2 linked regions of the Mucilaginibacter gracilis genome follow. The protein of the gene in region 1 interacts with the protein of each later gene in a pairwise test. Links are inferred from orthologs where the notes say so. Each region holds a gene or a part of one and is shown in the gene's direction. Other genes may lie near its edges.

Region 1 (3,148 bases):
TTTAAAGTAACAGGTACCAAAAATGGTATTGTTGCCGTACAAATGGATTTGAAAATCAATGGTTTATCATACGAAGTTTTAACTAACGCGCTAAACCAGGCTAAAGAGGGCCGTTTACATATTTTAGGCGAGATGGCTAAAACCCTTACCGCACCTCGCGAAGATTACAAATCGCACGCTCCGCGTATTGTATCAATGCGTATTGATAAAGAATTTATAGGAGCCATTATTGGTCCCGGTGGAAAGATTATTCAGGAAATGCAACGTGAAAGCGGCGCAACCATCTCTATCGAAGAAAAAGATAACCAGGGTATCATCCAGATATTTGGTGATAACAAAGAATCTATCGACAAAGCTGTTACCCGCATCCGCCAAATAGTTGCCAAACCAGAGGTTGGCGAAATTTACGAAGGCAAGGTTCGTTCAATTATGCCTTTTGGTGCATTTGTTGAAATTATGCCAGGTAAAGATGGTTTGTTGCATATATCAGAAATTGACCACAAACGCATTGAAACAATGGACGGTATTTTTGAAATTGGCGACGAAGTGAGAGTGAAACTTTTAGATGTTGATAAGCAAGGTAAATTAAAACTATCGCGCAAAGCTTTATTGCCGCGCCCGGAAGCACCTGCTAAAAACTAATACTTATTAAATTAAAAGCAAAAACCTCCCGTAACGGAGGTTTTTGCTTTTATATGCCTTAATATGATGACGAATAGGTAAGAATTTGTTGCAATATATAGGAAATTGCATTTTTTTTTAAAAACTTGCAAACATTTTTACGTGTATTTTATTTCACCTAAGTAAAGCTATAACTAATATAAACCTAATAACCGATCTCTCTGTTTGATACAAATGATACCAACACCAACTGATCCATTAGGTTTTTTAAACAATTCCTCGGCCGATCCGCCCCGGAGGACTAACGATCAGACAGATTTAATACAAGATCTGTTGTATGAAATTATCCGGGTTAAGGATCTCATCAAATATTACGATGCCATACCAAATGGTGCCGGGCAGTTGGGTTCGTCTATCCTCACCGAACTGGTTGCCGAGGCTTATAAATCGTTAGTAGATTACGATACTGTTTTAATGAAAAAGTATTACGATTTGCTTTTAAATTGTGATTGATCAATGCTTTTTACGGCATTTTATCCAATTCAAAAAACTGCTTAGTTTTTATATAACTTCTTCAAAGCATCAATTTTTGTTGCTTGGTATGGCACAAAAAGCTTGCGCAATGCGGTTACAAAACGCATAGTTTTAAAATTTTGCGTAAGTTTGGCCGCATGAAACATCTGCTTTCCCCATCCATATTAACGGCTAATTTCGCCAATTTACAAACCGACATTGAGATGCTTAACCAAAGCGAAGGCGATTGGATACATGTTGATGTGATGGATGGCGTTTTTGTGCCCAATATATCTTTTGGTTTCGCGGTAATAAAGGCCATTAAACAATATGCCCAAAAACCATTGGATGTGCATTTGATGATTGTTGACCCCGACAGGTATCTGGAAGAATTTAAAAATGCCGGGGCCGATGGTATTACCGTACATTACGAGGCTTGTACACATTTAAACCGAACAGTTAATAAAATAAAAGAACTGGGTTGCAGGGCAGGGGTGGCCATTAACCCACACACGCCGGTTGCATTACTTGATGATATTATTGAGGATTTGGATTTGGTGCTCATTATGTCGGTTAATCCGGGTTTTGGCGCTCAAAAGTTTATAGATAATACATACAAAAAAATTGCCGATTTAAAAAAGCTAAGCCAATTGCGCAACCCTAAGGTTTATATTGAAATTGACGGTGGGGTTGATGATAGTAATGCCGCAAAGCTTGTTAACGCAGGTGCAAATGTATTGGTGGCGGGTAATGCCGTGTTTTCGGCAGCTAACCCTATTGATGCCATAAGTTTACTGAAGCATATTGTATAAAAACAAAATGCTATGTTGAAAATTCCCCCTATGGTTGGTTTGTAATAATTGATTTTTTAAAGAATTATTTTTGGATAAAAAGTAGCTGGACAATTTCAAATTACTAACTTCGGGCCGTAAAAATTTCCATACTCTTAACAGAGTATAATGTTTTTCGAGACAATGATAATATACAAAGTCTATAGTTTTTTAGGTTAAAACGCAAAAGGCTTACATACAGAATACTAAATACAACGAACATGAAACATAATTTTGGTGCCGGACCAGGCATTTTACCACACGAAGTACTAAAACAAGCCGCCGAGGCCGTAGTTGATTTGAATGGAATTGGTTTATCAATTTTAGAAATATCGCACCGGTCGGTTGAATTTGAGGCTGTTTTAGATGAGGCTATACGTTTGGTAAAAGAGTTGTTTAGCGTACCCGAAGGTTATTCAGTATTATTTTTACAGGGCGGCGCAAGCACACAGTTTGCTATGGTGCCTTATAACCTTTTATCATCAACCGGCACAGCAGCTTATGTTGAAAGCGGTGTTTGGGCAAACAAAGCTATAAAGGAGGCTAAATATTTTGGCGGTGTTAACGTTTTGGCTACCGCTAAAGAGGATAATTTCCGCCATATCCCTAAAGATTATGCGATACCTGCCGACGCTGCTTATTTCCATATAACATCAAACAATACCATTTATGGTACCCAGTTGCATGAGTTCCCTAAGTCACCGGTGCCAATGGTTTGCGATATGTCTTCAGACATATTTAGCCGCAAAGTTAACGTTGCCGATTTTGGTTTAATTTATGCAGGTGCTCAAAAAAATATGGGCCCGGCGGGTACAACGTTGGTAATTGTTAAGGATGATATTTTAGGTAAGGTTGATCGTAAAATACCGGCCATGCTAAACTATCAAACACAGATAGAAGGTGGTTCAATGTACAACACGCCTCCTTGTTTTGCTATTTACGTATCTATGCTTACCCTGCGCTGGTTAAAGGCTAACGGTGGTGTTGAAGCTATTGAGAAAGCCAATAATGCCAAAGCCGCTGCTTTGTATGAAGAGATTGACCGTAATCCTTTGTTTAAAGGTGTATGCGTGCCCGAAGATCGCTCGAAAATGAATGTTTGCTTTTTAACCGAAAACCCGGAGCACGAAAAACCGTTCCTTAAACTTTGCGATGAAAAGGATATTGTTGGCATAAAGGGCCAT
Region 2 (3,137 bases), 2.6 Mb from region 1 along the record:
GCTGGCGCGGTTAGTGTTTTCGTTACTGGGAGCCTTGTTTATTATTATGGTTGGGCATTACGTGTTTGGCTTTACATTAATACACGGCGTAACAACAGTGCTTAATATGATGGTACTGGCCACCATTGGGCTCATTATATTTATGGGCTTTGGCTTCATTATATCGGGCATTGCTAAAAACGAAAGCAGCGTTCCTCCAATTTCAAATATTATTACCATGCCCCAGTTTTTGCTGTCGGGCACTTTCTTTTCGGCATCGGCGTTCCCGGTATGGTTGCAATACATTAGTAAGGTTTTGCCCTTAACGTATTTAAATACCGCTATGCGCGAGGTTGCTTTTGAAGGCGCAGGCCTGGGCGATGTAACCCACCAATTACTTATACTGGGAGCTTGGTTTATCGGTATTTACGCTGTTGCGGTTAAAACGTTTAAATGGGAGTAGGGGGGAGAATCAAGAAGTAAGAGGCAGGAATCAAGAAGTAAGAATCAAGAATCAAGAGGCAGGAATCAAGAAGTAAGAATCAAGAATCAAGAGGCAGGAATCAAGAAGTAAGAATCAAGAAGCGAGATGTAAGAATCAAGATTTTGTCTTGTCTCTTGATTCTTACTTCTTGATTCTTACCCTGCCTCTTACATCTCGCTTACTGCCTCTTCTCCGCGCCCAATAATACCTTAGTGTAAATTATACACAAAATAATTGTAATCATTGCTGTAAATGGTGGGGTAATTGCCAAAGTTTTTATAATTTAGCAGCCGTAGTAATTTATTTAGGGTGTTTACTCAAAAACAGTCTGGAATAGATAATAACCTTTAACCCAATAAATAAAATAAAAATGAGTATTATAATTAACGTTCACGCCCGCCAGATACTGGATTCGCGCGGTAACCCAACTATCGAAGTTGAAGTATTAACAGAAAATGGCGCTTTGGGCCGTGCGGCTGTTCCGTCGGGAGCATCAACCGGTGTTCACGAAGCTGTTGAACTGCGTGACGATGATAAAAAAGTATATATGGGTAAAGGCGTTTTAAAAGCCGTTGCTAACGTTAACGATATAATTGCCCCTGCTTTAAAAGGTTTTGACGTTTTTGAACAAAACGCGATTGACAAGCTGATGATTGACCTTGACGGTACAGCTAACAAGAGTAAACTGGGTGCCAATGCTATTTTAGGTGTTTCGCTTGCTGCTGCTAAAGCTGCCGCACAAGAGAGCCGCCAGCCGCTATACCGCTACGTTGGTGGTGTAAACGCTAACACATTGCCTATCCCGATGATGAATATTGTGAACGGTGGTTCGCACTCTGATGCTCCTATTGCTTTCCAGGAGTTTATGATTATGCCTGTGGGTGCTCCTTCTTTCTCGGAAGCATTGCGTTGGGGAACCGAAGTTTTCCATAACCTGAAAAAGATATTACACGACCGTGGTTTATCAACCGCAGTTGGCGACGAAGGTGGTTTTGCCCCAACTTTTGAAGGTACCGAAGATGGTGTTGAAACTATTTTAAAAGCTATTGAAAAAGCAGGTTACAAACCAGGTGTTGATATTTACATTGCATTTGATTGTGCCGCATCTGAATTTTACAAAGATGGTAAATACGATTACACCAAATTTGAAGGTGATAAAGGCGTAATACGCACCAGCGCAGAGCAGGTTGAATATTTAGCTCAATTGGTTGAAAAATATCCTGTTATATCTATTGAAGACGGTATGGCCGAAGACGATTGGGATGGCTGGAAATTATTAACCGAGAAACTGGGCAGCAAAGTGCAGTTAGTGGGCGACGATTTATTTGTTACTAACGTGTTGCGCTTACAAACCGGCATTGATAAAGATACTGCAAACTCTATATTGGTAAAAGTAAACCAAATTGGTACTTTAACCGAAACTATTAACGCGGTATCATTAGCGCAAACCAATGGTTATACTTCGGTAATGAGCCATCGCTCGGGCGAGACTGAGGATGCTACCATCGCTGATTTAGCTGTGGCGTTGAATTGCGGTCAGATTAAAACCGGCTCGGCTTCACGCTCAGACCGGATAGCTAAATACAATCAGTTATTACGTATTGAAGAGGAGTTAGGTGCCAATGCAAAATTTATTGGTAAGAACTTTAAATACGCTAAGAAGTAATATCAGAATTCTCAGAATAAAAGAATTTTCAGAATAGAAAAACCTGTCGAATTTTCGGCAGGTTTTTTGTTTCTTCCATTTTTCATATATTATAGTAGAAGGTAAGCAAATTGAAACCGATGGAAAGAAAAATGGCGATGGTAGTTAACCAGGTTAGCATGGATGACGAAGATCATTTAGACGTGGCTTTTTGGTTGGGCAAAACTTTTGCAGAGAGGTTGGCTGAAGTTACCCGTTTGAGAATAAACTACTATACGTGGTTAAACGGCTCTTATCCTGAAAAAATCGCAAAGGTTGTTACTTCACGAAGCCTATAATGTTTGAAAAGGATTTTATTGCTAATAAACAGCCAATCGGTAGGGCGAAGGATTTAGGCGATATGCAGGGGATCAGAAAATCGAGGTCTAATAAATAGTTTTATGGATTTTTTTGAAATAAAGGGAAATGGTGGACATTTAAAAATTACCTTCCAAAAGGTTTTTGGATTTCCTGATACAACAACCCATTTCGGCGGTTACGATGTGGAGGCTGATATTATGATGGCATCACATGGTTTTTCAGTCAGCTCACCGATATGGGTTACAACCGGCGAACTTTTCAATTTGTATAACTCTCTGTCTAAATGCAATAGTGAGGTAAAAGGAAATATTACATTTGAAAACTATGAACATAATTTAAAGATAGATGTTAGCTACGATTTATTAGGACATGTGAACATTAAAGGTGTTTTTAAACATAATCGAGAATTATACAATAGCCTAACTTTTGAATTTATTTCTGATCAATCTTACATTCAATCTACTTTACAGCAATTACGTTCGATAGTAGAATTTTACGGTGGAATGAAAGGTGTTAAGTAACATCCCAAATAAAAACCATATCTTTGCAGCAACATAAGCGAATTGCTTATATCCGCACTTAACCGGCTCTGATTTATACCAAATCTCATTTCCTTTTATAGAGCGGGAACTTTACATTAAAAATATTACATGTCATTCCAGGATCTAA

The links.
Region 2: the proteins of rpe (region 1) and eno interact in binary tests that used the Escherichia coli proteins (3 or more experiments, as listed by UniProt). The link is inferred for Mucilaginibacter gracilis from one-to-one orthologs.

The regions. Positions count from the first base shown.
Region 1 is NZ_RBKU01000001.1:3,823,850-3,826,997, forward strand. Bases 309-3,119 are described here. They hold rpe (ribulose-phosphate 3-epimerase), read left to right. Parts: upstream 309-1,292; coding sequence 1,293-1,946; downstream 1,947-3,119. Other genes in these bases: pnp (polyribonucleotide nucleotidyltransferase), read left to right, coding at 309-642; BDD43_RS16910 (hypothetical protein), read left to right, coding at 856-1,134; serC (3-phosphoserine/phosphohydroxythreonine transaminase), read left to right, coding at 2,186-3,119. Also shown: more of pnp, read left to right, coding at 1-308; more of serC, read left to right, coding at 3,120-3,148. UniProt on the Escherichia coli protein: Catalyzes the reversible epimerization of D-ribulose 5-phosphate to D-xylulose 5-phosphate.
Region 2 is NZ_RBKU01000001.1:6,382,938-6,386,074, reverse strand. What follows is about bases 182-2,981. They hold eno (phosphopyruvate hydratase), read left to right. Parts: upstream 182-833; coding sequence 834-2,129; downstream 2,130-2,981. Other genes in these bases: BDD43_RS28505 (WapI family immunity protein), read left to right, coding at 2,549-2,981; BDD43_RS28510 (hypothetical protein), read left to right, coding at 2,249-2,446; BDD43_RS28520 (ABC transporter permease), read left to right, coding at 182-442. Outside these bases: more of BDD43_RS28520, read left to right, coding at 1-181; more of BDD43_RS28505, read left to right, coding at 2,982-2,989; BDD43_RS28500 (DEAD/DEAH box helicase), read left to right, coding at 3,119-3,137. UniProt on the Escherichia coli protein: Catalyzes the reversible conversion of 2-phosphoglycerate (2-PG) into phosphoenolpyruvate (PEP). It is essential for the degradation of carbohydrates via glycolysis.